2 regions of the Sphingobium sp. TomTYG46 genome follow, and region 2 is predicted to be linked to the other one. Evidence: riboswitches for the same ligand, from Rfam matches in the RefSeq annotation. Region 2 holds a riboswitch; the other holds the start of a gene.

Region 1 (15,498 bases), 430 kb from region 2:
TGCCATTCCCCCGGCAGGGCCGAGGTGCGGCGATCCGCCTGCGCGATTTCCCGCAGTTCGGACCTGAAACGCTCGATCCTTTCCGCGACGCGCGCGACGCCCACGGGCGACAGCTTGACCGTTTCCACGCCGAAGATCGTATCGGGGTCGCCATAGTTCAAATTGAAGAACAGATGCTTCATATGCTGTTCGAAATGTCTGCGCATGGGCTCGCGTTGCCACACATGGGCCGGGTCCAGTCGCGCGCGCAGACGTCCTCCCGGCAGGCGATCGATCAGCGCCAGCCTTTCCAGTCGTTCGACATGTTGCGCGATATGTTCGGGCGGTATGCCAAAGCCTTCCTCGGCTTCGGACACCGGCCAACCCGTGACGATGATGAAGAATATGGTCGATAATTCGGGGCTTGTGGTCAGCGCCTTTTCCTGCGCCAGCGTCAGCTTGTCCGATGACCGATCGCGCACGGCGGCCTCTTCGGCGATTTCGGTGAGTGTGGTGTCGGCGAGCGCGCACAGTTGCGACAAGGTGCGCAGGCCCAGCCCGCGTCCATGCAGCCATCGTTTGACGGTAGCGGTGCCCACGCCAAGCTTTTTCGCGACGTCGGCCTGGGTCAGGCCCGCTGCTCGCAGTCTCCGTCGGAGCGCCGCCAGCAGCAGTTCATGTTCCATTCCGAAAGGGTCGTTGGACGGATGACAGGGGCTCATCAGATGATCCCTTCCCACGCTGCAAGGATGATATGGGTCGGCCACGGCGCTAGATCATATCCCGCGATGTTCGATCGTGGATGGTTCCGCGATCGATATCCATCCCTCGACTCTTCGGCTGCACGGCTTTCGTGCAGCCGAAGCTTCTTGTCTTCTCCAGTCATGGCCTCTCCAGCTTATTCTTTTAGGAAGGGTAAGTAACTCGACGCCGCTGACAAGGTCCAACTGACCCTCGCCCCACTGGAGCATTTTCCTATCGCATTCGCGCATGCTTGTGCATAGTTTCGCTCTAGGAGCAGCGTGGGGGGTGAATGGAATGAGCCAGTTTCTCGATTATCTTCAGGCGCGGGCGGACGAGGAAGACGTGTCGGACTGGTTCCTGGTCAGTCAGGATATGATCGACCAGTTCGCCGAAGCGACCAAGGATCATCAATATATCCATGTCGATCCGGAACGCGCGAAACAATCACCCTTTGGCGGGACGATCGCTCATGGTTTCCTGACGCTTTCACTCTTGCCGCACCTGTGCGCCGATGCGCGAGGCAACGTCGTTCCCGACGGCGCTACGGAGATTAATTATGGCAGCAACAAGCTCCGTTTCCTGGCGCCCGTTCGATCCGGCAAACGTGTGCGCGGAAGGTTCAAGCCGCTGGAGATCGTCGAAAAGCGGCCGGGGCAGCTTCAGCTGACTACCGAGGCGACGGTAGAGATAGAAGGTGAGAGCAAGCCCGCCCTCATCTGCGAATGGATAACCCAATTCCAGCTTTGATCCGGCAATCGTCGGAGTAAGCGGATTGGGCTATCCATTTAGGCTGCGGTGTTGGTCGCGTGGAGACCGAAGGCCATGCGCGCGGCGTTGATGGTGTATTCATACTCCTCGCCACCGGGTACGAGGTCGTGCCAGTTCTTGTTCGTGATCGCCGCGAAACTGTCCTGCCATATTTTGCAGGCGATCAGTTGTATTTCTGTTTCCTTGGGCGCGCGCTGTGCTTCCAGGCAGTCACGCAATATCGCGTGAAAAACGGCGCCCCTTAATGGTGCGTGCTTCATTGGCATCCTCTCCAGGCAACTGATTCTCTGTCCAGATTGCCGAGGGGAAAGTTGCATAGAGGAGAAAAGACGTCAACTACGTCTCAAAATTTCCACGGGTATTTAACGTGTATTATATTGTGGTTTGACTGTTGCCCTGTCCACTTTTACTTTATGAACACCGCCGTTCATTATGTAAGCCATTGATCGGGAAGGCCGCAGGTCTTTCTGGATGCGGCCTTCCCCAGCATCAGAAGCTGAACTTGATGCCGCCCCTTACCGTTCGCGGTTCGACCACGCGGCTTAGCCTCCCTTCGACAGGCTCCGCATCGGCGGCGGGAAGGTAGGATTCGTAATAATAAGCGATGTCCTTGTCCCGGCTGCCAAGGATGTTGAGCAGTTCGGCATAGACTTGCACCCGCTTTCCCTTCCACGCGGCGCGGGCGTTGACGACCGTGCTACCGGAATCGCGCACGCTATTGTCCTCGATCAGTGGCGAAGGGCCAAGGTGACGGACGCGGATGCTGGCTTCCCATGGGTCAAGCACGATGGCTGCGCCAGCGGACGCGGCATTTTTGAAGGCGTTGGGGATATGGTCGCCATTGGTGTAGCGGCTGTGGCTGGCAGTGTAGTTGCCGTCGAAAGCGAGCCAGGGGAGCGGCCGCCAGAAGGCGACAAGCTCATAGCCATGGCGGCGGCTGGCTCCGCTGGGTTCGACCGCGTTGGAGTCGCCGACGAAACGCAGTTCGCTGCCGACATTCAGCCACCAATAGGTCGCGGTGAAGGTTAAGCCGGGCAGTTGCAGGCGGCCGCCCAATTCCTTGCCGGTGCCGCGCACAAGCATGGGAACAGGCGTATCGACATTGACCGCGCCGCGCGCATCGTTGGAATGGAAGCCCCGGCCCCAATTGGCATAGAGTTCGACCTGCGGCGTGATCGCCCATGCGGCCGACGCCTTGGGCGAGATGAGCGTGTCCGAGCCGCTGCCTTCACCCAACGCGGCGGCGACGGCGTCCCGGCTGCGGACATCATAATGATAATAGTCGCCACGCAGGCCTCCCGTGATGCGCAGACCGGGGAGCGGCGTCACGGTCGCTTCGCCATAGAGCGCGGCTGACCCTTGCTTGACGCGACAGCGGCCGAGCGAGGAGAGGAAGACGCGGTTCGCGGTGCGGTTGACGCCGACATTGCCGATCGCGTCATAGCGGTTTTCCGTGCCCAGCTTCAATTGCAGCGCCGGGTCGACATCCCACCGCTTTTCGCCGGTGAAGCCGAGGACCCAGCGGCGGTCGAACTGCTCGATCTGCGCGCTGGTGCCGTCGGGATCGGTGTAGGTGGGGTTGGAGAACATCGTCCAGTTGTAGAATTGCGCGTAAAGATTGGCGCGCCATGTCGGCTGGACGGTGGCGAGATTGCCGATGATCCGCGTGGTTTCGCCGCGCGCTGACGGATCGGGCGAACAGAAGACATCGGGGCAGAGCGGCGTGCCGATGATCCGTTCGGGTATCTGCTCGGTTGGACGCCATGTCGCGCGATAGGCGTGGAGCGTGGCGTCGATCTTACCGGCTCCGGCAGGGAGGGTATATTTGGCGAAACCCGCATAGTGACGCAGATGTTCAGGCTCCTGCCATGGCCCGTCATAGGCCTTGGCCTGCGCGACCAGGGTGAGATGGCCCGCGCCCGCCTTTACCGTGCCGCCCGACGCCAGCCTGCGCCAGCCGAAGGATCCGCCCTCCGCCGCGACCCATGGTCGGTCATAGCCATCGATCGTGGTCATATAGGCGGCGCCCGCAAGCGCGAAGTCGCCGCCATCGGCGCGATAGGGACCTTTGCGAAAATCCTCCCGCGCGATGATTTCGGGGATGAGGCCGTTGAGGTCGAGATAGCCCTGACCATGGCCATGGCTGCGGAAGTTCATCTGAACCCCGTCAATATAGGTGGTGAAGTCCGACCCATGGTCGAGATTGAAACCGCGCAGGAAATATTGATTGGCCTTGCCGCTGCCCGAATGCTGGGCCGCGACCAGCCCCGGCACGGCTTCGAGCAGTTCGGCGACGCGCAGCAGCGGGCGGACGAGAAGGTCCGCGCCGCCGACGCTGCCTTCGCTGGCCGCATGGGCGGTGCCGATCTTGTCCTCTCCCCGGCCGAAGACGATGATGGTGCTGGCATCGTCGCTCGCGTCATTGGCGTCGGCGGCCAAGGCGGGGAAGGGGAGGAAAGTGGCGGTCAGCGCGCAGGCGGCGCGGTGGAAAGGATTGGGTAGTTTCACATCATGCACTCCGGGCGTCTGGCGACATCCGGCAAGAGACCTGTCGTCTGGCGACGACCGGCGCACGCAGGCGGCCGGACGCCCCCAAGGCGGCCGCCAGCGTCACCGAAGCGGCCTCTTGCCGCTCGTTCGTCGCTCAGACGGAGTTCACCGTGCCGCGGCCATCCCCTGGACCAAGGCAAGAGCGACCAGACGCTGGCAGGTATCCTGGCTCGCGGGTCATCGCTTGATGCACGGCCTTCCCAGGCCTCGCAGGATTTAGCGTCCGGCCCAGTGACTTGCCCTTCCTGCCTCTGAGGAAGGGCGATGTGCATCGCGCTCGCCGCTTACAGTTGCAGGGACAGCCTTGGCTTGGGGAGGTGGATGCCTCCTTTACCATGTTCCCTTTTAAGCCTCTTTCGAGGCACCGGCGCGATCATTTCCCCAGGGGTTGCCCGGGTGATGGGGGCGATAGCGGAGGTGTGGAGGTTGGGCAAGGGGGGGGTGATGAACGGTCTGTTCCCTCTCCCCTTCAGGGGTCGATGAGAGGCACGTGACTCTCATCGAGGTTAGGGAGAGGGGAGCGACGCTGGTTGCTTTACAGTCCCCTCTCCCGCCTTCGCTACGCTCGGCACCCTCTCCCCTGAAGGGGAGAGGGGATGAGGTGGGTATTCCTGCTCTTCACAGTTCGTCATCCCAGCGGAAGCTGGGATCTCCGGGTGAGGACGCGTGCGGTCGCTTGAGATGCCAGCTTTCGCTGGCATGACGGGAGGGGATGACGTGCGCCCGCTTGTCGCGCCAAGTCAGTTCAGGGTCGCGCCGCGCTCTCGTTGGAGGCGTAGGGCCATGGCTTGGTAGCGGACGGCGCGTTCGTTGTGGAGGGCGATGGTTGCCTGGTCGGCGCCGCGCAGGCGGGCTTCCCTGGCTTGCCGCGCTTCCTGGGCGGCGCAGGCGGAAAAATGTGACGCGTCATTGGGGCGCATGGCCCTTATCCTCTCTCAATCTCTTATGGCTCGAACGATAACATCGGCCTGTTTCCCGCCGCCATTACGCAGGTTAACTCCGGAAAGCTTCTGTTTTTTGACAGCAGGCTTGCAAATGATTTCAGAAGAGGATTTCTGCGCTTTTCAGGCAGTTAAGCGGGTGGCGCTAAGGTGCTTCTTGCTATCAGCCGCCCCGGTTCCACGATGCATCGCGGAAGGTTTCGCGCAAGAAGCCGATGAAGGCGTCCACGGCGGCGGGACGGCCTGCGGCGCGGGGGTGGACGGCGTGAACGGCGAGGTCAACGGGGCCTTCCCAGCTATCGAGGACGCGGACGAGGCTGCCTTTCGCCATCAGGTCGCCCACGTCCCAGAGCGAGCGCAAGGCGATCCCGACGCCGGTAAGGGCAAGTTCGCGCACGATTTCGCTGCTGTTGGTGCGGACATGGCTTTGGCCATCGATCAGCTTGCGTGCGCGGCCATTCACCAGCCGCCAGGGCAATTGTCCATCGGCCGCGAGCAGGCGGTGGCGGGGGAGGTCGGCGATCTTGTCCGGAATGCCATGCGCGGCGAGATAGGCTGGGCTGGCACAGAGGATGCGGCGGTTGGTGGCGAGATGATGCCCCTCCAAATGGAGAGGAATGTCGCTGGTGATGCGGATCGCCACGTCGATACGCTCGGCGAGCAGGTCTTCATAGGCGTCGGACAGGTTGAGTTCGAGGTCGACGCGCGGATGGAGGTCCAGGAAGCGGCCGACATGAGGTGCCACATGCAGGCGGCCGAAGGAGGTGGGAGCCGAAATGCGCAGCGGCCCGGACGCACTCCGGTGCCGACTGGTGACGCGTTGCTCCGCCTGCTGGATGGCGTCGAGGATGGCGACAAGGTCGCGGTGCAGGCTGGCGCCTTCCTCCGTCAGGGCAAGGCGGCGCGTGGTGCGATGGATGAGGCGGACGCCGAGGCGCGCTTCCAGCCGGGAGATGCGTTTCGACATCATGGCAGGCGAGATGTTCAATATGCGGCCTGCCGCCGAAAGGCTGCCTGCCTCCACCGCGCGGGCGAAGAGAAGATAATCGGGATCCATCGATGATCTTTTCCTGTGAGGAACAGATGCTTTGAGTTCTTGTTGTCTAGTGCGAGGATGGAGAGGGGTCTATAGGCTTTCGTCACAGTATTTTGGATGGAGAGTTGCCCATGGACGGCATGATCGAGAAATCGGGTCTTATGGTCGCCGCCGAGCTGGCGCGCTTTATCGATGGAGAAGTCCTGCCAGGGACGGGGATCGCAGCGGAAGCATTTTGGCAGGGCGTGGCTGCGATTTTCGAGCGGTTCGCGCCGCTTAATGCGGCTCTGCTGGAAAAGCGCGACGCGATTCAGGCGCAGATCGACAGCTGGCATGGCGAGCAAGCGGGGCGGCCGTTTGATGCGGAGGCTTATCGGGCTTTCCTGACCCAGATTGGCTATCTGGTGCCGGAGCCTGCGCCTTTTTCCATCGGGTCGGGCCGGGTGGATGCAGAGCTTGCGACCTTGGCGGGGCCACAGCTGGTGGTGCCGATCCTCAACGCGCGGTTCCTGTTGAACGCGGCCAATGCGCGTTGGGGCAGCCTTTACGATGCGCTGTATGGGACCGATGCGATCCCCGGCGCGGCGGCGGGCAAAGGCTATGATCCAGCGCGCGGCGCACAGGTGATTGGGTGGGCCAAGGCATTCCTGGATCGGGCGGTTCCTCTGGCGGAAGGAAGTTGGGCGGATTGGGCGGGTGGCACGCCGGTCTTGCGCGACCCCGCGCAACTTGCCGGGCGGGCAGGGGATAACATCCTGCTTCGCAACAATGGGCTGCATATTGAGCTGGTGATCGACGCAAGCCATCCGATCGGGCGGGATGACCCGGCGCATCTGGCCGATGTCGTTCTGGAATCGGCCCTGTCCACCATTTGCGATCTGGAGGATTCGGTCGCGGCGGTCGATGCGGCGGACAAGGTCGCAGCCTATGCCAACTGGCTCGGCCTGATGAAGGGCGATCTGGAGGACAGCTTCGAGAAGAATGGCGCGATGATGACGCGGCGGTTGAATGGCGACCGGGCCTATGTCGCGCCTGATGGAAGCGCGTTCACGCTGCCGGGACGGTCTTTACTGTTCGTGCGCAATGTCGGGCATTTGATGACGACGCCTGCGGTGCGGCTGCCCAATGGGAACGAGGCGCCCGAAGGGATATTGGATGGGATCGTTACCAGCCTGATTGCTTTGCATGACGTTCGGCGCGGCGGGCGGTTCGTCAACAGCCGGGCGGGCAGCATCTATATCGTGAAGCCCAAGATGCATGGGCCGGAGGAGGCCGCCTTTACCAATGACCTGTTCGACGCGATCGAGGATCTGCTGGGGCTGGAGCGGCATCAGTTGAAAGTCGGCGTGATGGACGAGGAGCGGCGGACTTCGGCCAACCTCGCCGCCTGTATCCATGCGGTGCGGGACCGGATCGTGTTCATCAACACGGGCTTCCTCGATCGTACGGGTGACGAGATTCATACGTCGATGCGGGCGGGGCCGATGATCCGCAAGGGCGAGATGAAGGGTGCGGCCTGGATCAAGGCCTATGAGGATCGCAATGTGCAGATCGGGCTTGCCTGTGGGCTTTCGGGCAAGGCGCAGATCGGGAAGGGCATGTGGGCGGCTCCGGACAGGATGGCGGACATGCTGGAGCAGAAGATTGGGCACCCGATGACGGGGGCGAATACGGCTTGGGTGCCTTCGCCGACGGCTGCGACCTTGCACGCTACGCATTATCATGAGGTTGATGTTTTTGCGCGGCAGGAGGAGCGGAAGGCTGAAGCAGTGGCGGGGTTGGACACGCTGCTGACGATCCCGCTAGCGGCCGGGGCGAACTGGTCGGCGCAAGATGTTCGCGACGAGCTGGATAATAATGCGCAGGGGATATTGGGCTATGTCGTGCGCTGGGTGGATCAGGGCGTCGGCTGCTCCAAGGTGCCGGATATTCATGACGTGGGGCTGATGGAGGACCGGGCGACGTTGCGGATTTCTTCGCAGCATATCGCCAATTGGCTGCTGCATGGGGTGTGTTCGGCTGACGAGGTTGACGCGGCGCTGCGGCGGATGGCGGCCAAGGTCGATGCGCAGAATGCGGACGATCCGCTTTACCAGCCGATGAGCGGGCGGGAGGAGGAGAGCATCGCCTTCCAGGCTGCGCGGGCGCTGGTGTTTGAGGGGGTGGCGCAGCCTAACGGTTATACCGAGCCGTTGCTGCATGCCTATCGGGCGCGGGTGAAGATGCCTGCTTGAATGGTCGTTCGGGCTTGGGTTTTCGCGCCGAGACGCGGAGAGGGTGCGTGTAAGGTGAGTGGGAGCATCTTGCTGGCTTCGCGTGGGAAGCGAGGTTTTTGAGGGATGCGCTGCGCGGGCTGGTTTGTCTCCACGGCGCCTCGTCTCCGCGTGAAAATTAGCCCTGGAGGTGTTTGATCAGGGCGCGGGCTGCTCTCGTGACGTCATCCCATGTCTCATCGAAGCCTTCGTCCTCGCCGAAATAGGGGTCGGTGACGCTGGTGCCTTCGCGGCCGGGGATCAGGTCCATGAGGAGACGGAGGTCGGCAGTGCCATTTGACGGGCGGATGCTGCGGAGGTTTTTGAGGTTTTCCGCGTCGAGGGCGAAGATATGGTCGAAGCGGTGGAAATCCTGCGGTGTGACCTGACGGCCGCGATAGGTGGATATGTCTATGCCGTTGCGCAGCGCGACGGCCTGGGCGCGGCTGTCGGGCGGGCAATCGACATGCCAGTCGCCGGTGCTTGCGGAGTCCACTTCGATGGGCAGGCCAGCGCGTTCAGCTTCGGCGCGCAGGGCGGCTTCGGCCAAGGGCGAGCGGCAGATATTGCCGAGGCAGACGAAGAGGATGGAGGTGCTCATCCTTCGGCTGCCGCCGTCGAGAGGCCGAGTTGCGGCACGCCGATCGAGCGGCGGCCGCCGAAATCGGTGCGGGCGACGATGACGCCGATCTTTTCCATATAGTCGATCAGGCGGCGGACGCGGCCCGGTGAGCTGGTGCCGTATGCGCGGGCGAGGGCGGCGTCATCCGGGCAGGGGAGGCCCTGCATCGCGGCGCGGGCGATGAGGAGGAAGGGGGCGAGCATGTCTTCGGGCAGGGGCTGGGCGGCCTTCATCGCGTCTTCCCAGCGGGGGTCAGCGGCGTCGAGCATGCCCGCCTGCGCCATGGCGAAACGCTTGCGGAAGGCGGAGAGGTCTAACGGGGGCGTGCGCAAGCCCTTCATACGGCAGCGGACGCCGAAATCCTGATAGAGGGTGGAGACGCTGGGTTGCGCATCGCCCAGGTCTGCGACGATTTCTTCAAGCACGGCGATGACCACCGGCTCATTTTGGCCGAAGTCGAGTTCGGGCGCGGTGGGCTTGGCGAGCGGCGCGGTGGCGAGCGCGCGCATCAGTTCCTCGGCAGGAAGCGGCGGCGGATCGGCGCGGGGCGGGGGAGGGGGTAGAGCGTCTTCTTCGCCTGCACCGGCGAACAGCAGTTCCTGAAAATTTTCGGTCGCGGCGACCGGCGGCGGCATCAGCTTGTGGGTGCCGCCGCGCGTGCTGGTTTTTACCGTGCCGATCTTCACCGCGACGGGTCGGCGGCAGATGGCGGGGCCAAGCGCGAGGAAACGGCCGCGTTCGAGATCGCGTATCTGTTCGGCCTGGCGGCGCTCCATGCCGAGCAGGTCGGCGGCTCGCGCCATGTCGATGTCGAGGAAGGTGCGGCCCATGAGGAAGTTGGAGGCTTCGGCCGCGACATTCTTGGCGAGCTTGGCAAGGCGCTGGGTAGCGATGACGCCCGCGAGGCCGCGCTTTCGGCCCCGGCACATGAGGTTGGTCATGGCGGCCAGCGACAGGCGGCGGGCTTCGTCGGAGACGTCTCCGGCAGCGACGGGCGCGAACATCTGGGCTTCATCCACGACGACGAGGGCGGGATACCAATGGTCGCGGGGGGCGTCGAACAGGGTCGAGAGGAAGGTGGCGGCGCATTTCATCTGCGCTTCCAGTTCCAGGCTTTCGAGGCTGAGGATCACCGAAGCGCGATGTTCGCGGATGCGCGCGGCCATCTTCACGATTTCGCGCTCATTATAGTCGCCTGCGTCGATGACCACATGGCCATATTTGTCGGCCAGTGTGACGAAGTCGCCTTCGGGGTCGATGACGACCTGTTGGACGAGGGGCGCGCTTTCTTCCAGCAGGCGGCGGAGGAGGTGCGATTTGCCGGAACCCGAATTGCCCTGAACGAGCAAGCGGGTGGCGAGCAATTCCTCGACGTCGATCGGAACGGGGTTGCCGTTGCCGTCGGTTCCTATGCTGATGGTGGCGGTCACGGACTTCCTTTGGCCCATGCGGTGGGATTCGCGCAAGGGTGGTGTGGCGAAGGGCACGCGCGAGCTTCGACAAGTTCAGCCCGAACGGGGGGAGGAGGTGTGGTGTGCTCCTGCGGAGGCAGGAGCCTTAGTCTGGCCTCTGAGCTGGGCTCCTGCCTTCGCAGGAGCACGGCGCATCAGGAGGCTTGACCGGGCGATTGTTGCGGCGCAGCATCGATCTCATGGCGACTCTTTCATCCCCTGTTCCTCCGGTCACGCAAAATCCGGACATTCGTTATCTTGGCCGACTGCTTGGCGATGTGATCCGGGCTTATGGCGGCGAGAGGCTCTATAGGCAGACGGAATATATCCGGTCGGCTTCCGTGGACCGGGCGCGGGGCATTCATGGCGCCGATGTGGTGGATACCGGGCTGGAGGCGCTGAGCTTGGACGACACATTGTCGTTCGTGCGCGGATTCATGTTGTTTTCGATGCTCGCCAATCTGGCCGAGGACCGGCAGGGGGTCGCGGCTGATCCGGACGCCGACGTGAAGTCGGCGATCGAGCGGCTCGAATCGCATGGGATTGGTCGCGATGCCGTAATGGCGCTGCTCGACCATGCGCTGATCGTGCCGGTGCTAACCGCTCACCCGACCGAGGTGCGGCGCAAGAGTATGATCGATCATAAGAACCGTATCGCCGACCTGATGCTTCTGAAGGATGCCGGGCGTGAAGAAACGGAGGATGGCGAAAATCTGGACGAGGCGATCGCGCGGCAGATCGCTCTGCTGTGGCAGACGCGACCTTTGCGGCGGCAGAAGCTGTTCGTGCAGGATGAGATAGACAATGTCCTGACCTATTTCCGCGACGTGTTCCTGCCGGTGCTGCCTGCGCTTTATGCGCGGTGGGAGCGGGTGCTGGGGGGCCGGCCGCCCAGCTTCCTGCGGGTAGGAAACTGGATCGGCGGGGACCGGGACGGCAATCCGTTCGTGCAGGCGCCGCAGTTGCGATCGGCGCTGGGGCGCGGGTGCGAGGCGGCGCTGGCCTATTATCTGGACGCGGTGCATGCGTTGGGCGCGGAACTGTCGTTATCGACGGAACTGGCGCAGGTGCCGCAGGCGGTGCTGGATCTGGCGGAAGCGAGCGGGGACAGCTCGCCGAGCCGGGGGGATGAGCCCTATCGCCGTGCGCTATCCGGTATTTATGCGCGGCTGGCGGCGACCTATCGGGCGTTGGTGGGGAAGGAACCGCCGCGTCCTTCGCGCTTGGTCGGGGAGGCCTATGCGCTGCCGGGCGATTTGCGGCGTGATCTGGTTACGGTGGCGCAGGGGCTGGCGAGTGAGGGCGATGGCGCTTTGGCGACCGGCGGGGCGCTGGGGCGGTTGATCCGGGCGGTGGAGACGTTTGGTTTTCACTTGGCTACGCTGGACATGCGGCAGAATAGCGATGTGCATCAACGCGTCGTTGCCGAGTTGCTGAAGGTCGCGGGCGTGGCGGAGGATTATGCCGCGCTGGATGAGGAGGCGCGGGTTGCCCTGCTGCGCGGCGAACTGGCGAGCAACCGGCCGTTGGGGTCGCGCTTTTCGGAATATTCGGAGGAGACGGCTTCCGAACTGGCGATCGTGCAGGCGGCGGCGGATGCGCACAAGACTTACGGGCCTGGCTGCATCAGCCATTATATCATTTCCAAGGCGGAGAGCGTTTCGGACCTGTTGGAGGTCAACCTGCTGCTGAAGGAAGCGGGGCTGTGGCGCGCGGGCAAGGATAGCGGCCCGGCGCAGGCGGCGATCATGGCGGTGCCGCTGTTCGAGACGATCGCCGACCTTGAGGCGGCTCCGGACATCATGGCGGCCTATTTTGGCCTGCCGGAGATTGCGGGTGTCGTGCGTGGGCGCGGTCATCAGGAAGTGATGATCGGCTATTCCGACAGCAACAAGGATGGCGGCTATATCACCTCCACCTGGTCGCTGTATCAGGCGAGCAAGGCGCTGGCCCCGGTGTTCGAGGATGCGGGGACGGGGATGCAGTTGTTCCATGGCCGGGGCGGTGCCGTAGGGCGTGGCGGGGGATCATCCTTCGCGGCGATACAGGCGCAGCCGCGTGGCACGGTGCAGGGGCGCATCCGGATCACGGAACAGGGCGAGGTGATCGCGGCGAAGTTCGGCACGCGTGATGTGGCGATGACCAATTTGGAGGCGATGACGAGCGCGACTTTGCTCGCCAGTCTGGAGCCGGAGGGGATTTCCGATCGGGATGCGGCGCGCTTTGCGGGGGCGATGGATGAGCTTTCGAAGACGGCTTTCGCGGCCTATCGCGAGCTGGTTTATGGAACGGGGGGGTTCAAGGAGTTTTTCCGGCAGCTGACGCCGATCCAGGAGATTTCGGGCCTGAAGATCGGATCGCGCCCTGCGAGCCGGACCAAGAGCACGCGGATCGAGGATTTGCGGGCGATACCCTGGGTGTTCAGCTGGGCGCAGGCGCGGGTGATGCTGCCGGGCTGGTATGGCATGGGGCAGGCGTTCGAGGCTTTCAAGGACAAGGCGTTGTTGGCGGACATGGCGCAAAGCTGGTCCTTCCTGCAATCAGCGCTCGCCAATCTGGAGATGGTGCTGGCGAAGTCGGATTTGGGGATTGCCGCGCATTATCTGCCGCTGGTCGAGGATCAGGCGGCGGGCGGGGCGATTTTCGAGCGTATTCGTGAGGGGTGGCAGCTGACGCATGACGGGCTGCTGGCGGCGTCGGGCCAGGCGCGGTTGCTGGAGAAGAATCCGAAGCTGGATGAATCAATCCGGCTGCGGCTGCCCTATATCGAGCCGCTGAACCTGTTGCAGGTGGAGTTGATGAAGCGCCATCGCGGCGGAGAGAATGATGCGCGCATCAAGGAAGGGATCGAGCTGTCGATCAACGCGATCGCCACGGCGTTGCGCAACAGTGGATGAGTGGGGGAATTCGGGACGGCTGCAGTCCATGCCGCCCCGAACCCCTGACCTCCCCATAAAGGGAGGCGCGAGCCGATAAGAACGGGCGCCTTGACGTGCGCCCGCTGTCCGAAATGCTAATCTATCCAATGAGATGAAGGTCGGATGAACATAATGCCGACACGCGACGAGCAGAGTCTGGCTTTCATTCACAACCAATTCAACCTGCGGGCGTTATCCTGTCTGTATTGGAGAAAAGGAGAAAGGCAATGACGTGGTCCGGACAGAAGTTTCTGGCTGCGATTAGCCTTGCCGGTGCGGTGGCACTGGGCGGCTGCGCCTATGATGACGGCTATTATGGCGGCGTGAGCGTGGGATCAGGCTATTACGGCGGTGGTTACTACGACGATTATTATGGCCCCGGCTACTACGGTTCGGGCTATTACGGTCCCGGCTATGGCTGGTACGGAGATTATTATTATCCCGGCAGTGGCTATTATGTGTTTGACCGGGGCGGACGCCGCCATCGCTGGAACGATGATCAGCGCCGGTATTGGGAAGGCCGTCGCAATGAACGAGGCGATCATTGGCGCGGCAGTTTGGCGCGACCGGAAGATGGCCAGCTCTATCGCGATGGACGCCCCGTGAGAGATGGGCGCTGGCGCGGGCGGGACCGTAATGATGCCACGACTGCTCCCCCGCCAGTTCAGAGCCAGCCGCGCGCGGGTAGTCCGCGCGGGAGTTGGGGCGGTGGACGGTCCGGGTCGGGATCAGGCTCAGGTTCGGGTTCGGGTTCCAACTCCGGTAATGGCAGTTCTGATGGGAATCACTGGCGCGGGACGTTGCGTCGCTGATGCGGGCTGGGTGGGGCGCTGTAACGCTTATCGCATGCCTCTCGCTCGCCGCCTGTGACGGGCGGGAGGAAAGTGCGATCGACAATCTCGCCAATGGCGCCAACGCGACGCAGGTGGAAAACAGCTTCCGCGCCGAGGCGCAGGCGGCGTTGGAACCGTTGAGGCCGCCGGAACCGGGCACGCCGGGTGGCCTTCCGCCGGACGCCGCGCCGATCGAGGAAGGATCGATCGATCCCAAGGGGCCGCAGGGCGCCGCGCAGGTAGTGCAGGGCTATTATGGTCTGTTGGAAGAACGCCGCTTCGACGACGCGCAAGACCTTTGGAATCAGAAGGGCGCGGTTGGTGCGGAGGATGACGAGGTCTTTGCTCGGCGCTTCCGTAATTTCAGCGAAATCCATGCGCATGTCGGGGCGCCCAGTGAGATGGAGGGCGCGGCGGGGTCGCTTTATGTGACGGTGCCGGTGCAGGTTTACGGGCGGCTCGCGGCCAATGGAAAGCCCTGGTACATGCTGCGGCAGGTGACGCTGCGCCGGGTAAACGAAGTGCCGGGGTCGAGCGAGGCTGACCGGCGGTGGCATATCGAGACGATCGGAGCTTATGTTGCGCCGGTTGAGGGTGAGGCTGAGGTCGGGAACAACGCCTCAGCGGCACGCTGATATTGGAGCGAGCGGAGATGGCTCCGCTCGCCCTTGCGCCTTATCAGGAAACGGCGGCCTTCAGAATCTTGCCCGGGGTGCGGGGCGGTTCGCCCTTGGGGAGGGCGTCTACATGTTCCATGCCGGAGGTGACTTCGCCCCAGACGGTGTACTGGCCGTCGAGGAAGGTAGCGTCGTCGAAGCAGATGAAGAACTGGCTGTTCGCGCTGTTCGGGTTCGACGAGCGGGCCATGGAGCAGACGCCGCGGACATGCGGTTCGCGGCTGAATTCCGCCTTGATGTCAGGAAGCTTCGACCCGCCCATGCCGGTGCCGGTCGGATCACCGCCCTGCGCCATGAAGCCGGGGATGACGCGGTGGAAGACGACGCCGTCGTAAAAGCCTTCCTTCGCCAGTTGAGAGATGCGTTCGACATGACCGGGCGCCAGGTCGGGACGCAGCTTGATGACGACGTCGCCGCCGCTGTCGAGGGTAAGGGTGAGCGTTTCGTCTGCCATGGAAATCTCCTCTTGAGGGGGAGTGGGGAAATGTTGGTCCATATAGAGCGTTAGGACCGGGATGGAAGCGCCTCAATCAATCTTTGGGGCATTGCTTTTAATTCATTCATGAGCAAAAGCAGCCAAATGTTACAGGAACCGGACAGTAGGGGACGCGATGAGCGAGCGAGCCGATATGGCCGAACCCCGGCCGGACGAACTGCCTGTTGACGACAAGATCGTTGAACAGCCGGAATCCCGTCATGACGAGGATGATCGGCTAAAGCCTGAATT
Region 2 (15,498 bases):
GGTCATTATGATAGCTGAGCGGCTTGCGGCCGGAGAGATGCTCGACCGCCGCTGCGATCCCGCCCTCGAACTGGTAATAATCGTCGCTGTCGAGCAGGTCATGCTCGCGATTGTCCTGATTCTGGATCAGGGCGTCGGCATCGCTCAGGCGCTGGCTGAAAAGGTCTCGTTCCGCGTCGCCCTCGACCCCGCCACCATAGGCATAGCCGCCCCAATCGAGATAGATGTTCGCAAGGTCCGATCGATCATGCCACAACCGCTCGTCGATCATCGCCTGCAAACCCGCACCATATGCACCCGGCTTCGATCCAAAAACGCGAGCCCCGGCGCGACGCAGCGCCGCCTTTTCAGACGTCCCCTCCGCAATCAGCGCAGCCGCCTCCGCCCGCTGCCTCGCCGCAGCGGGATTGTCTTCATCGGGTTCATCCAGCGCCATCACGGCGCGCGCGGCGCTGTCGATCAGGTCGATCTGTTCGGGAAAGGCGTCGCGGAAAAAGCCCGACACGCGCAGCGTCACGTCCACGCGCGGTCGGTTCAACTCGGCGATCTTCATCACCTCAAATCCGACGACCCGCCCCGATGCCCAGTCCCACCGGGGCCGCACGCCCATCAGGGCCAATGCCTGCGCGATGTCGTCCCCACCCGTGCGCATGTTCGCCGTGCCCCATGCGGAAAGGGCCATGGCGCGGGGATAATCGCCTTCGCGCTGGAGATAGTCCTGCACGATGAGGTCGGCCGACCGCTGGCCCAGATTCCAGGCGGCCACGGTCGGCACCGCGCGCGTATCGACCGAATAGAAATTCCGCCCGGTCGGCAACACATCGGGACGCCCGCGCGTGGGCGCGCCGGAAGGGCCGGGCAGCACGAACTTGCCATCGAGTGCGCGGAGCAGCCCCGCCTTTTCCGCGTCGCCGCAGGCATCCACGCGAGGCGCAAGCTGTTTCCTCACAGCCCCCAGAACCGCCGCGCTATGCGGTCCCGGCGCTTCTTTGCCATAGTCGATCAGCTGGATGGCGTAGAGTTCCAGCCGCTCGACCGTGTCCCCCACGCTGCGCCACGCATCGTCCGCCACGCTGCCCAGCACCTCCGGTCGCGCGCCTTCCCATGAAGCGCCCATGCCGCAATCCAGCGGATCGAAGCCCAACTCCAGATCGTCCGCCAGAGCCCGCAGCAGCGATTGCTGATCCTCGTCCAGACCCCTGGGGCAGCGGGCGAGGGAGATCAGCAAGTCCCGGCGCAGCGCACCTTCGGGCGAGCGGGTAAAGATATGCAATCCGTCCCGAATCTGCATTTCTTTCAATTCGCACAGATAGTTGTCGATCGCTGCCAAGGCATCGTCTCCGCTGCCCTGCGCGCCCGCATCCTTGTCCAGCCCTTGAGACGCCGCCAGCGCCAATATGTCCCGGCGCAGCGTTTCCAGCCTGCGCGGGTCCATCCCCGCCGCCAGATAATATTCATCGACCAGCGCCTCCAGTTCCTTCAACGGGCCATAGGTCTCGGCACGTGTCAGCGGCGGCGTCAGATGGTCGATGATGCACGCGCCGATCCGTCGCTTGGCTTGCGTGCCTTCCCCCGGATCATTGACGATGAAGGGGTAGATTTGCGGTATCGGCCCGGCGCAGATTTCCGGGAAGCAGTTTTCCGATAGCGCGATGGCCTTGCCGGGCAGCCACTCCAGATTGCCATGCTTCCCCACATGCACCACCGCATGGACGCCAAATTCCTGCGCCAGCCAGATATGAAAGGCCAGATAGGCATGCGGCGGCGGCAACGCCGGGTCATGATAGCTGCTCTTGGGATCGACATCATAGCCGCGAGAGGGCTGCACCGCGACGGCGACATGGCCGAAACGATGCACCCGCAGGCGGAAAGCTCCTTCGCGGCAGAATGGATCGTCCTCTGGCTTGCCCCACCGTTCAGTGACGGCCTTTCGGACGCCCTCCGGAAAACCATCGAACGCCGCTCGATACTCCGCCAACGGGAGCGAGCATGTCGCATCACTCCCGGTCATATGCCGCATCAGCGCCGCGCCATCGGTCGGCGCGTCGCCCGTCGCATAACCAGCCTCCGCTAGCGCGCGCAGGATCGCCGCAGCGCTTTCCGGCGTGTCGAGCCCCACGCCGTTGCCAATCCGTCCATCCCTGTTCGGGTAATTGGCAAGGACCAGCGCGACATGGCGATCTTCCACAGGCGCTCGGCTTAATTTTGCCCAGTTCGCAGCCAGTTGAGAGACAAAGCGGACACGGTTGGCCAGAAGCTGCGGCACGACGATGCTGCATTGCGTCCTCGCATCAAATCGGGCGGCGGCCTTGAACGCGACCGCCCGGGTGAACAGGCGTCCGTCCACTTCGGGCAAGGCGATATGCATCGCCAGGTCGCGCGGACCCAGCCCCCGCGCGCTGTCCTGCCACGCGGCCTGTTCCGCGCTGGCGAACAGCGTCTGGAGCACGGGGCAGTCGGCCTTCTCCAATATGGACGGCGTACGCGGTTCGCCCGGCGCGGACGCGGCAAAGGCCGTGGCGTTCAGGATGACGTCGGGCTGAACCGCCCCAATCACCCCATCCAGAAAGTCTCGAGCAAAGGGCTCCCGCAGCGCCCGGACATAGACCGGCAGGACATTGAGCCCTTCAGCTCGCAACCCGGCCACCATCGCGTCCACCGCTTCCAGAGTGCCCGCGATCAGCAAGGCGCGATAGAAGAGGAACAGCACTGTCGGCTGCCCCGATATCCAGCCAGCCCTAACCTGTTCCAGCGTCGGCCGTTCGACGCCGGGCAGGTACAGCCCCGCGTCGGCGACCGGCACCGGCGCGTCGGGCGCTCCTGCCTCCAGTCCTGCGATCCGGGCGGCGGTCTTCAGAAATGCCGTGGCATTGGCAATGCCGCCCTGCCGGAGATAATCGCGCAGCCGATCGCACATGTCCGGCGGCAGGGTGGAGGCGGCGCGCAGTTCCGGATCATCCTCCCGCCCGTCCGCTATCGCGGCAAACGCGATGCCCTTGTCGCGCGCAATATTGGCAATTTCCTCAATGCCATAGGGCCAATAGCTCTTGCCGCCCAGCAACACCACGCACACGAACTTCGCGTGAGAAATCACCTTCTCGACATAGAGATCGACCGAATAGGGATGCTTCAGCTGGAGAAGGTTTGCCAGCCGGATGGATGGCGCGCCATCCCCCAGCATCGCCGCTGCGCTGGCGAAGCAGGCAAGGTCGCTGTCCGCCACGGTCAGCAGCACGATGTCGCCCGGCGTCTGGCCAAGGTCGATCGCTTCCTCTCCATTGGAGACAGTGCCGGGCGTGGCGGTCAGCAAATGCATCAGGCGACCGCCATCTGGCCCATCAGCACCTGTTCGATCGCCAGTCGATCGATCCCCGCCTGACCGATCACCACCAGTCGCGAGCTACGCGCCTCACCTGCCTGCCAGTGCCGGTCATAATGTTGCTGGATGCGCGGTCCCACAGCCTGAATGACGAGCCGCGCCGGACGGCCCGCAATGGCAACAAAGCCCTTCACCCGCAAGATGTCATGATCGGCTATGACCTCCTCCAGCGCACTCAGCAGGGGTGCGGGATTGCCCAGCTCCCCCAGTTCCACGACGAAGCTGTCGAAATCCTCATGATCATGATCCCCCTCATCGTCATGATGGGAAGGACGTGCGTCGATTTGCTCCTCGACGCCCGCGTCGAGACCCAGCAGGATGGCCGGGTCGATCTCCCCCCGCGCGGTGCGGACGATGCGCACGCCCGGCCGCACTTCCCCGGCCAGTTGCTGCTCCAGTTCCGCCAGCCTGTCCGGCTCGACCAGATCGCTCTTGTTCAGCAGTACCAGGTCGGCGCAGGCAATCTGATCCTCGAACAGTTCCTCGATCGGGCTGTCATGATCCAGCGTGGGGTCGGCCGCACGGGCAGCGGCCAACGCTGCCTCGTCGTGGGCGAAGCGCCCCGCCGCCAGAGCGTCCGCATCGATCAGGGCGATCACCCCGTCCACGGTCGCGCGGGTCCTGATATCGGGCCACTGGAACGCCTTCACCAGCGGCTTGGGCAGCGCCAGCCCCGATGTCTCGATGATGATATGATCGGGCGGCACGTCGCGGTCCAGCAGCCGCTGCATCGTCGGCAGGAAATCGTCCGCCACGGTGCAGCAGATGCAGCCATTGGCCAGCTCGATAATGTCTTCATCGGGGCACGTCTCATCCCCGCAGCCCTTCACCAGCGATCCATCGACGCCGACATCGCCAAATTCGTTGATGATGAGCGCCAGCCGCCGCCCGCCCGCATTTTCGATCAGGTGGCGGATCAGTGTCGTCTTTCCGGCGCCCAGGAATCCGGTGATGACCGTGGCGGGAACCTTGCTCATATTGTTTGTCCTTGATTGGGGAGGAGCACGTCGATCTCGTCGAAGCGCTTCCAGCGGTAGATGATCCAGCTCACCAGCCAGCAGGCCGCGAACAGGCCGACGATGAAGAAGCCGAGGCTGTTGAAATGCTCACCCAGATCGGCCGCGACCGACCAGACGCCGCCGGTCAGCCCCAGCTTGTCGCCCAGCAACGCCGCCGCCTCGATGCCGCCGATGACGATCGCGACCAGCGCGGACACCAGCGTGATGGTGATGTTGTAGTAGAGCTTGCGGATTGGCTTCACGAACGCCCACTGATAGGCGCCCATCATCAGCGCCCCGTCCGCCGTGTCGATCAGCGCCATGCCTGCGGCAAAGAGCAGGGGGAAGATGAGCACCGTCGCGATCGAAAGGCCGCTCGCCGCCTGACCCGCCGACAGGCCGAGGATCGCGACCTCCGTCGCCGTGTCGAAGCCGAGGCCGAACAGGAAGCCCAGCGGCGCCATGTGCCAGCTTCGCGTGACCAGCCGGAAGAGCGGCCGGAACAGGCGCGCAAGCAGCCCCCGGTTTCCCAGCAATATGTCCATGTCCTCATCGACATAGGTGCCGCCATTGCGAACATGGTTGAAGGTCTTCAGGACCGATCGCAGGATCATCAGGTTCATCGCCGCGATGGCGAACAGGAATGTGGCAGAGATGACCGTGGCGATCGTGCCCCCGATCTCGCCCGCCGCCTCGACCCTGCTCAGCGCATTGGCGGCGACGGCGATCAGCACGGCGGCGATCAGCACGATCGCGCTATGTCCGATCGCAAACCACAGGCCCACGGTCAGCGGCCGCTGCCCTTCCTGCATCAGCTTGCGGGTCACATTGTCGATCGCCGCGATATGATCGGCATCGACCGCATGGCGCAGCCCCAGGCTCCAGGCGAGCAGGGCGGTGCCCAGCATCATCGTGTTGCCCGCAAAGATCAGCAGGGCAAAGAGCCACAGGCCGATATTGCAGGCGATCAAAACCGCGAACATGACAGTGGCACGGCGGCGAAGCGCCGGAAATTGTATCGCCATTTTAGACATGGCTCCCGTCGGCGTCAGCGAACCTGAACGGGACCTCCGCCAAGCGGCCGACATGATACGCCGGACGGACACCATATAGCGCCCGGCACGCATGCCGGTGCGGCCCCGCCGCACGCGTCGCTCAGACGGAATACCGTGCCCCGGCCATCCCCTGGGCCAAAGCAAGAGCGACCAGACGCTGGCAGGTCTCCTGGCTTGCGGGTCATCGCTCGACACACGGCCTTCCCAGGCCTCGCATGATTTAGCGTCCGGCCCAGTGGCTGACCCCCGGTCGTACCGGAAGGTCGCTATGCATCTCGCTCACCGCTTACAGTTGCAGGGACAGCCGCGGATTTGGGCTCCGTCTACAGAAGCCCGCACCGCATTCCCTTTGAAGCCCTTCCGGGCACCGGCGCGATCGATGCCGTGCATAGATGGCTTGGCCGCCAAAGGGAAGCGGGCAAGGCGATGAAATTGAAATGACACCGGCCGCGGGGAAATACGCACCGGACTGACATGGCCGCAGCCCTCCGCGCCATATTGCCGCGCCTGTCCTCTCCGCCTAGACCGGACGCATGTCTTCGCTTTTCTCCTTCACCCGGATCGCGCCCGATGGCGACACATCGCCGGTTACGCGCGAACTGGCGGAGGAGGTTCCCGTCGCCATCGAATTCAACGGCATCGGCTATGCCGTGCTGATGGCAACCCCCGCGGATATCGCGGAACTGGTGCAGGGGTTCGCCCTTGCCGAGCGGCTGATCCTGCCCTCCGACCCGCCGCTGGACGTCGATGTGCATGCGACCGATCAGGGCCTTGTAGCCCGCGCCACGCTGCCGCCCGATCGTGCGGAGGGGCTGCTCGGCCGGGTCCGCCATCGCGTATCGGACTCTTCCTGCGGCCTGTGCGGTGTTGAAAATCTTGAACAGGCGATGCGTCCGCTGCCTGCCATCACCGCCCGCTGCGATGCAAAGCCTGACGCGATCTTCCATGCGCTGGGTGATCTTTCCGCGCATCAGCCGCTCAACAGGCGAACCGGCGCCGTCCACGCTGCCGCACTGGCGGGCGCTGACGGCACGATCCGACTCGCTTATGAGGATGCGGGCCGCCACAACGCTTTCGACAAGCTGATCGGGGCCATGCGGCGGCAGCAACTGTCCTGGGATGGGGGCTTCGCGCTGCTGTCCTCCCGTTGTTCCTTTGAGTTGGTGGAAAAGGCTGCGCTCGCCAATTGCCCGTTACTCGTCACCATCTCCGCCCCGACCCGTTTGGCCGCCGAGCGCGCGGCCAGCTCCGGATTGCCGATAGTCGTGCTTGCCCGGCCCGATGCCGTACTCGCGGCGGGCGACTTGCCCGACTGACGAAGCGCCGCTCCATCTACCGCTTGCGGACGCGCCGCCGCCTCTTTATCAGCAGCCCCGCGACAGGTTCCCCTTGGGGATCAAAAGGGAAGTCGGGTGCAACACCCGCGCTGCCCCTGCAACTGTAAGCGGTGAGTGGACCGGCCACGCAGCCATTGGGGGAAGATTTCCCCCGAGAAGGCGGCCGGGACGCAGTGACCCGTGAGCCAGGAGACCTGCCTGACGCAGTCGTTCTTCGACCGGACAGGGTGTGCCGGACGAACGGGGTTCCCCTCGCGGACGACAGCCACCGCCTTGCTCGCCATACGGCCGGGCAGGGCCGTTTGCGGTTCGATTTTGCGGGGAGGACCATGATGACGGTCTTTCATGTTGATATGGTTATGGAAGCGGGCCGCTGATGCTGTGCGCGGTCGAAAACAGAGCTTCGGTGGTGGTCTGCTCGACCTGCCGCCTGTCCGCTGACCAGCGGGAAGATGGGGCAGGGCAACGCGGCGGCGCGCTGCTGGTTGAGGCCATGCGCGATCTTCAGACGGCCGAGCCTGCTTATGATGCGGTTGCCGTGCAGGACATGCCCTGCCTCTTCGCCTGCCAGCGTCATTGCACCGTCCATGTGCGTGGTCCCGGCAAAGTCGGCTATGTTCTGGGCGACTTCACCCCGGACGCAGAGGCCGCCCGCGCGATCCTCGACTACGCCCTGCGCCACGCCGCCAGCGAAGAAGGCGTCGTTCGCTACGCCGAATGGCCGCAGGGGGTGAAGGGCCATTTCGTCGTCCGCACGCCGCCTGAAGGCTTCGTCTGCACATGATCCACTTTCAGGATCGCGCTGATTTTCAGGCCGCGCTCGCTAATCTCCCCGAACCTCATGCGGCGGCGATCGAAACGGCAGCGGCGCGGCAGGCATCTTTGACAAAGCCCGTCGGATCGCTCGGCCGACTGGAGGATATCGCCCTCTTCATGGCAGGCTGGCAGGGTCGCGAACGCCCGCGCGCGGATCGCATCCGCGCCGCCATTTTCGCGGGCAATCATGGTGTCGCCGCGCGCGGCGTCAGCGCCTTTCCGGCGTCCGTCACGGCGCAGATGGTCGCGAACTTCCAGACAGGCGGCGCGGCGATCAACGCGCTTGCGGGCGCCTGCGGAGCCGAACTGGTTATTGTCCCGCTCGCCCTCGATAAACCCACTGCCGACATATGCGAAGCCCCCGCGATGACGGAGGCGGAGTGCCTTGATGCCCTGAACGCGGGCGCCGCCACCGTCGTGCAAGATTGCGAGCTGCTCTTCACCGGAGAGATGGGCATCGCCAACACCACCCCCGCCGCCGCGCTGTGCCTTCAATCCTTTGGCGGCGAGGCGCAGGACTGGACGGGGAGGGGCACCGGCATCGACGCAGCCGCCCTCGTCGGCAAGACGCACGCCGTCCAGATCGCGCACGCCCTGCACGCCCCCCATTGCGCCGACGCGTTCGAAACGCTGCGCCGCATCGGCGGGCGAGAGATTGCAGCGATGGCAGGCGCCATCCTCGCCGCGCGCCTGATGCGCGTGCCGGTGCTGCTCGACGGCTTCATCTGCGGCGCGGCCATCGCCCCTCTGGCGCGCGACAATCCCGCCATTACGGCCCACTGCCTCGCCGCCCACTGCTCCGCCGAAGCAGGCCATGCCCGGCTGCTCGAAAAGCTCAGCCTGAACCCCCTGCTTCATCTCGACATGCGCCTCGGCGAAGGCAGCGGCGCGGCGGTCGCGGCGCAACTCATCCGCTCCGCCCTCGCCGCGCATGACCAGATGGCAACCTTCGCCGAAGCGGCGGTGGCTAACGCGCTATGAGCCCTCTCACGCTCCACCTGATGCGCCACGCGGCGCCACAGACGCCCGGCCTCCTGCTCGGTCACATGGACATGCCGCCAGACCCGGCCGCGATGCAGCTTTGCGTTGAACGATCCCGCACGCTTGCGTTCGACCGCCTGATCAGCTCCGACCTGACACGCGCCCGCACCCCCGCCGCCCTGATCGCAACCGCCCGGCAGGTGCCGCACGACATCGACGCGCGCTGGCGCGAACTGCATTTCGGCGCGTGGGAGGGCGCCGATCCCGCAACTCTCCCTGCCGAGGAAATTGGTCGTTTCTGGTCATTCCCGGACGATAATCCTCCGCCAGGAGGGGAAAGCTGGTCCGGCCTTTGCCTGCGCGTAAAGGCGGCACTTGGCGAAATCGACCGGCCCTCGCTGGTCCTTACCCATGCCGGTGCGATACGTGGCGCGCTGACTACCCTGTGTGGCTTCACTTACCAGCAAGCCTGGGCAATCGACCTTCCCTATGGCGCCCTACTTAGCCTGCGTATCTGGCCGGGGGACAATCCCAGCGCGCAGATCACCGGGCTTGTAACATGACCCGCCTCATCCTCGCGCTTCAACTCATGACCCGCCTGCCGCTCCCGCAAGTGCGCGCGGAGGAGAAGGACTTCGCCGCCGCGATCCGATGGTTCCCTGCGACTGGCATCGTCGTGGGCCTCGCCGCCGCTGCCGCCATGACGATCGGCCTGCTTGCCGATCCCTGGATGGCCGCCTTGCTTGGCCTCATCGCCTGGGTCGCCATCACCGGAGCGCTGCATCTCGACGGCCTTGGCGACATTGCTGACGGGGCAGGGGCAGCGCATGGCGACCGGGCAAAGCTGTCCGCCGTTCTTGCCGACCCGCATATCGGCAGTTTCGGCGTCGTCGCGATCGTCCTGCAACTGCTGGCGAAGCTCGTCCTGCTGCGCCTTTGCGCGGACCATGTCGCGCCGATTGCCATCATCGCCGTGCCCTTCGTCGCCCGGATCGGCCCACTGGCATGGACCCTCTGGCTCCCGCCGCTCCATGAGGGCCTGGCCAGCCGCTTCCGTGCAAGCATCAGTCCGATGCATCTGCTAGGTTGGACGCTGCTGGCCCTAGCCCTCTGCCTGATCATTCCCGCCCTCCTGTCCGCCGCTATCCTCGTCCCGCTTTGGGGATGGTGGCTGCGCAGCCGGATCGGCGGCATTTCGGGAGATGGCCATGGCGCCGGGATCGAACTTATCGAAAGCGGCCTGCTAGCTGCACTGGTGCTGGCACGATGAGTGACATCTTCCACTGGCATGGCGGTCGTCTGTCGGCCGCGCGTCAACGTTATGAGACGCGCCTTCCCTGGATCGATCTCTCTACCGGCATAAACCCGCTCGCCTGGCCCGGCACCGCCACGATCACCCCGGACTGGCAATCCCTCCCAGATCCCGCAGCACTTGCCGATCTCGAACAGGCCGCCGCTGCTCATTTTGGCGTGTCCCCCGATCACATCTGCGCACTGCCGGGCAGCGAAACCGGCCTGCGCCTGCTTGGCCATCTGATCGATACGCCCGCCTGCCATATCCTGCCGTCCTACCGCACCCATGCGCAGGCTTCCCCAAACTCGCGCCCGTTGCAGCAACCGGAAGACGCACCACCCGGCACCGCCCTCCTGCTCGCCAATCCCAACAATCCCGACGGCCGCCTCTATATGCGGGCGCAAATGCAGCAGCTTCTGGCTCAACAGGAAAGGGGAGGTGGCTGGCTGATCGTCGATGAAGCCTTTGCCGACTGCATGTCCGGTGCCAGCATGGCGGCCGAAGTCGCGGATCACCGCCGCCTACTCATCTTCCGTTCCTTCGGCAAATTCTTCGGGCTCGCGGGTGTGCGATTGGGCTTCCTCCTCGCCCCATCCCCCATCATCGCCGCCTGCCGCAGGCTGCTGGGAGACTGGCCTTTATCCGCCGCCGCGATCGACTTTGGCCGCGCTGCCTATCGCGACCAGCGCTGGATTGATGAGACGATCGCGACCCTTTCTACCCGCGCCGCCAGCCTCGATGCGCTACTTATCCGCCACGGGTTCATCCCGCGGGGCGATTGCCCCCTATTCCGCCTGGTCGACACGCCGAATGCTGCCCCGCTGTTCGACCGCCTCGCGCGCCACGCCATTCTCACTCGCCCGTTCGAAGATTACCCTCATTGGCTTCGCTTCGGTCTGCCCGCCGATGATGCCGTCATGTCCCGGCTGGACGAAGCGCTTGGTTGAGCTGACCGCTATGATCATCGATGCGGTGCTAGGCTGGCCAGCCCGGCTGCACGCCCGTATCGGCCACCCGGTCGGAGCCTTCGCCCGGATCATCACCGCTTGCGAGGGCCGTTTGAACCGGCGCCATTTCGGCACCACGCGCCGCCGTCTCGGCGGTATCATCACGCTGCTCCTCCTCCTCGCGACCGCCATCGCAGCAGGCTGGGCCGCAGAACAGCTTATTCGCCACTTCCTCGGCTCCTGGGCCTGGATCGGTCTCGCGCTCGCCGCTTGGCCAGCACTTGCGCAGCGCAGTCTGTTCGACCATGTCCTGCCCGTCGTTCAGGCTCTAGAAGCAGGCAATCTCTTCGCCGCCCGCCGCGCCGTCAGCCAGATCGTCGGACGCGATACCGCCACCCTCGATGAGGCAGGCGTCGCCCGCGCCACAATAGAAAGCCTCGCCGAAAGCTTCTGCGACGGGGTCGTTGCGCCGCTCTTCTGGCTGCTCGTCGGTGGCCTGCCCGGCATCTGGGCCTATAAGGCGGTCAACACCGCCGACAGCCTGATCGGCCACCGGGAGGAGCCGTTTACGGCTTTCGGCTGGGCCGCAGCTCGCTTTGATGACTTGCTGAACCTGATCCCCGCGCGCTTGTCCGGCGTCCTGATCTGTGTCGGGGGCATGGGCGGCTGGCGCATTCTCTGGCGCGACCATGGCCGTCACGCATCGCCCAATGCAGGCTGGCCGGAGGCGGCGATGGCGGGCGCGCTGGACATCCGCCTTGCCGGGCCGGTCGCCTATGAAGGCCAATATCATGCCAAGCCATGGATCGGCGGGGAAGGGGACGAAGCTACGCCCGCCGCAGCTCGCGCCGCGTTGGCGCTCTATGTTCGCGCCTGCGCGCTCCTTTGGCTCGCGACGGCGCTGATCGCAGGGATCGGCCGATGACCGCTTTCCAGAAGCTGCTCGTGCTAGGCGGCGCCCGTTCGGGCAAGAGCCGCCATGCCGAAGCGCAGTGCGAAGCCCTGCCGGGCATCATGACCTACATCGCGACGGCCGAGGTGTACGACGCTGAAATGCACGAACGGATCGCTGCGCATCGCGCCCGCCGCGACGCGCGCTGGCGAACGGTCGAAGCCCCAATTGATCTGCCCGCCGCGATCCGGAATGCCCACGCGCGCCCGCCATCTGGCCCGATCCTAGTCGATTGTCTTACCCTTTGGCTGTCCAACCTGCTGCTGGCTGGCGAAGACATTGCCCGGTGGAGCGGAGAACTGATCGCCGCCATCACCGGCTGCACGGTTCCCATCGTGCTGGTCGCCAATGAAGTCGGCCTCTCCATCGTCCCGGAAAATGCACTTGCCCGCCGTTTCAGAGACGAAGCGGGCCTGCTTAATCAGCATGTGGCCGCCGCTTGCGACAGGGTGGTATTTGTCGCCGCTGGTCTGCCCCTGATGCTCAAGCAAAGCGGATGAAGAAGGCCGCGGCTGCAAGCCATTTTGAAAATCGCGGATGCTATCAGGCCTACTTATCGTAGAGGTCGAATAAATTCGTTGCGCGAATCGCCTATGTGATAAATGCCTCTGACCGGCTTGCCTGCGATCTACTGGATCAATATGGCATGTTTAATAGTGCGTGGAGGGATTTTATAGGAGCCAGCGATCATGGCAGGGGCAATATGTTCCAAACCTGGGCGAAATTGGAAGACCGCCAGGGTGATCAGATCGCGGTTTCTGGACAGGGGATAATTCAGTGAACGCTTTCAATGCAGATTATCTGTTCGTCTTCATATTGGCGGCTTTTTTGGGTTTTCAGCTGATCAAGAAGGTATCGCCGCTTTTGCACTCGCCTTTGATGTCGCTGACCAATGCGATCGCGGCGGTTGTGATTGTGGGGGCGATCACGATCACGGGTGAGGCGGGGGCGACGCCTCTGGCCAAGACCCTGGGCTTCATCGCGGTGTTCTGCGCGACGGTGAACCTTGTGAGCGGTTTCATGATCACCGATCGCATGCTCAAGATGTTCAAGCCGCGGGGGAAGTAACAGATGGACGCTTTCGTACCCTTCGCGGCGATTGTCGCGTCCGCTTTGTTCATCCTGTCGCTGATGTGGATGAGCCATCCCTCGACCGCCCGTCGCGGCGTGCGCGCGGGTGAGATCGGGATGGTGATCGCCATCATCGGCGCGCTGGTCCAGCATGAGGTGGTGGATTACAACCTGATCATCATCGCGATGATCGCAGGCGCGGCGGCGGGCATTCCGATGGCGCTGCTGATGCCGATGACGGCCATTCCGCAGCGAACCGCCATCTCCCACGCCTTTGGCGCGCTCGCGGTTGGCCTGATCGGCGCGGCGGAATATTACAAGCATGCCCATGCGGAATATGCGGGCGGCTTCATCCTGTGGGCGCTGATGTTCGAGATGCTGCTGGGTTTCCTGACCTGCACGGCATCGGTCGTCGCCTTTGCCAAGCTTCAGGAACTGCTGGGCAGCCGTCCGGTGTCCTTCCCCGGCCAGCGCATCGTCAATGGCGCGGTGGCGCTGGCGACGGTGGCGATCGGCGTGACGCTGGCGCTTGACCCGACGCAGACCTGGCTGTTCCCGGCCTTCGCGGGCCTGGCGCTGCTGTTCGGCATATTGCTGGTGATCCCGATCGGCGGCGCGGACATGCCGACCGTCATCGCGCTTCTGAACAGCTATGCGGGTCTTGCCGCAAGCGCGATGGGCTTTGCGCTCGGCAACAAGCTGCTGATCGTCGCGGGGGCGCTCGATGGCGCTTCGGGCTTCATCCTGGCGCTGGTGATGTGCAAGGCGATGAACCGCAGCTTTGCCAATGTGATGTTCGGCGGCTTCGGCAAGGTGGTCGCGGGCGTGGCGGGCGGCAAGGACGACCGGGTGGTGCGCTCCGCCTCTGCCGAGGAAGCCGCGATGCAGCTGGAGAATGCGAGCAGCGTGGTCATCATCCCGGGCTATGGCATGGCGGTCGCGCAGGCGCAGCACAAGGTCAGCGAACTCTATCAAGCGCTCACGAAGAAGGGCGTGGACGTCAAGTTCGCGATCCACCCTGTGGCGGGCCGCATGCCCGGTCACATGAACGTGCTGCTGGCAGAAGCGAACGTCCCCTATGAGCAGCTGGTCGACCTGGATGACATCAACCCCGAACTGCCGCAGGCGGACGTGGCGGTGATCATCGGCGCGAACGACACGGTGAACCCGTCGGCACGCGACGATCCGCAAAGCGCGATCGCGGGCATGCCGATCATCGAGGCGGACCGCGCCAAGTCTGTGTTCGTGATCAAGCGCAGCATGAACGCGGGCTTTGCCGGGATCGACAACCCGATCTATTATAACAGCAACACCCAGATGCTGTTCGGCGACGCCAAGGACATGGTCGGCTCCATCGCCAAGGAACTGGCAGGAGGTGGCTCGGGCTTGCACTGAGCCGCCCGCACAGCACCAAGACACAGAAGCCCGCTGCCCCCAAGCAGCGGGCTTTTTTCATATAGGTTCGCTCGCAGCTTGTAGGAGAAGCATTGCGCCAGGCGGCTGCTCAGTCGAGTGATGCATCGTCGATGTTGATCGTGCCAATTGCTGCAAAAATGCAGACCTAATTTGCGAATATGAGATGTTGATTGCACAATCGCGCCCGCGCATGGACAGCACAGATCCATGGCGATTGGACGGTAATGCTGTGCTCTTTGGAATATCGGTCCTGGAAGCACAGCCAGATCACGCGCGGGATCATTATCGGAGACGCTCCGCGCGTGCAGGGAAATGATATGACTGACCAGTTGATTCTCTCGGTCGAAAATGGCGTGGGCCGCATCCGGCTGAACCGTCCCAAGGCTATCCACGCGCTGACCCCGGAGATGTGCGAGGCGATCAATCAGGCGCTGCTGGAATGGCGCGACGATCCGGCGGTGCTCATGGTCATGATCGACCATGCCGAAGGGCGCGGATTCTGTGCCGGAGGTGACATCGCGCTTATCGCCAATAGCGCAAAAATGGACTGCGCAGCGGCCGAGCATTTCTTCCGCGTCGAATATCGAATGAACCATCTGTTGTTCGTCTACGACAAACCCATCGTTGCCTTCATTGATGGGATTGTGATGGGCGGCGGCGTCGGTCTGTCACTGCCTTGCCGATATCGTGTCGCGACGGAGCGTACGACCTTTGCCATGCCTGAAACCGGGATCGGCCTTTTCCCCGATGTGGGTGGAGGCTGGTTTCTGCCTCGGTTGCCGGGACGGATCGGCACATGGCTTGCCGCGACTGGAGCACGTCTGGATGGTGCGGATTGCGTCGCGATCGGGATTGCGACCCATTATGTCGGATCTGACAGGCTGGATGCGCTCAAGGCTGAAATCCTTACGCATCCCTCTCAAGTTTCAACCATCCTCGATCAAGCAAATGAACTCGCTCCGGAATCCCGGTTGATGGCGCAGCGGGACAGGATCGATCGCCTGTTCGCGAGCGACGCCTTCGAGGATATCCTTGCTGCCCTCCAGGCGGACGGGTCGGATTGGGCGGACAAGCAGTTCGCGGTGCTCGCAACCAAATCGCCGCAAGCGGTCAAGGTCGCCCTGCGTCAATTGGTGGAAGGCGCTGCCTTCACCGACTTTGCGGACAATATGCGGAACGAATATCGCCTGGCCTGCCACATCATTCGCCGTCCCGATTTCGTCGAGGGCGTGCGCGCGGTGATCTTTGACAA

What was found. A riboswitch is a leader RNA that binds a small molecule or an ion and turns the genes downstream of it on or off. The one in region 2 is predicted to bind cobalamin.
Region 1: linked by a shared signal. The riboswitch ahead of ACZ5YV_RS13505 (TonB-dependent receptor) and the one ahead of ACZ5YV_RS15435 (DUF1636 domain-containing protein) in region 2 are both predicted to bind cobalamin.

The regions. Positions count from the first base shown of each region.
Region 1 is NZ_AP027325.1:19,040-34,537, forward strand. It holds gene ACZ5YV_RS13490 (helix-turn-helix domain-containing protein) at 1-701, opposite strand, end outside; gene ACZ5YV_RS13495 (MaoC family dehydratase) at 1,018-1,470, shown strand; gene ACZ5YV_RS13500 (hypothetical protein) at 1,509-1,751, opposite strand; gene ACZ5YV_RS13505 (TonB-dependent receptor) at 1,981-3,930, opposite strand; cobalamin riboswitch at 4,180-4,425, opposite strand; gene ACZ5YV_RS13510 (hypothetical protein) at 4,782-4,961, opposite strand; gene ACZ5YV_RS13515 (LysR family transcriptional regulator) at 5,146-6,039, opposite strand; gene ACZ5YV_RS13520 (malate synthase G) at 6,150-8,252, shown strand; gene ACZ5YV_RS13525 (low molecular weight protein-tyrosine-phosphatase) at 8,410-8,871, opposite strand; gene ACZ5YV_RS13530 (helicase HerA domain-containing protein) at 8,868-10,322, opposite strand; gene ppc (phosphoenolpyruvate carboxylase) at 10,544-13,240, shown strand; gene ACZ5YV_RS13540 (hypothetical protein) at 13,489-14,073, shown strand; gene ACZ5YV_RS13545 (hypothetical protein) at 14,073-14,729, shown strand; gene ACZ5YV_RS13550 (peptidylprolyl isomerase) at 14,773-15,225, opposite strand; gene mgtE (magnesium transporter) at 15,383-15,498, shown strand, end outside.
Region 2 is NZ_AP027325.1:472,134-487,631, reverse strand. It holds gene cobN (cobaltochelatase subunit CobN) at 1-3,316, opposite strand, end outside; gene cobW (cobalamin biosynthesis protein CobW) at 3,316-4,356, opposite strand; gene ACZ5YV_RS15445 (HoxN/HupN/NixA family nickel/cobalt transporter) at 4,353-5,402, opposite strand; cobalamin riboswitch at 5,575-5,819, opposite strand; gene ACZ5YV_RS15440 (formate dehydrogenase accessory sulfurtransferase FdhD) at 5,966-6,748, shown strand; cobalamin riboswitch at 6,796-6,985, shown strand; gene ACZ5YV_RS15435 (DUF1636 domain-containing protein) at 7,146-7,553, shown strand; gene cobT (nicotinate-nucleotide--dimethylbenzimidazole phosphoribosyltransferase) at 7,550-8,566, shown strand; gene ACZ5YV_RS15425 (histidine phosphatase family protein) at 8,563-9,129, shown strand; gene ACZ5YV_RS15420 (adenosylcobinamide-GDP ribazoletransferase) at 9,126-9,836, shown strand; gene ACZ5YV_RS15415 (threonine-phosphate decarboxylase) at 9,833-10,807, shown strand; gene cbiB (adenosylcobinamide-phosphate synthase CbiB) at 10,770-11,732, shown strand; gene cobU (bifunctional adenosylcobinamide kinase/adenosylcobinamide-phosphate guanylyltransferase) at 11,729-12,259, shown strand; gene ACZ5YV_RS15400 (NAD(P) transhydrogenase subunit alpha part 2) at 12,537-12,827, shown strand; gene ACZ5YV_RS15395 (NAD(P)(+) transhydrogenase (Re/Si-specific) subunit beta) at 12,831-14,225, shown strand; gene ACZ5YV_RS15390 (enoyl-CoA hydratase/isomerase family protein) at 14,564-15,498, shown strand, end outside.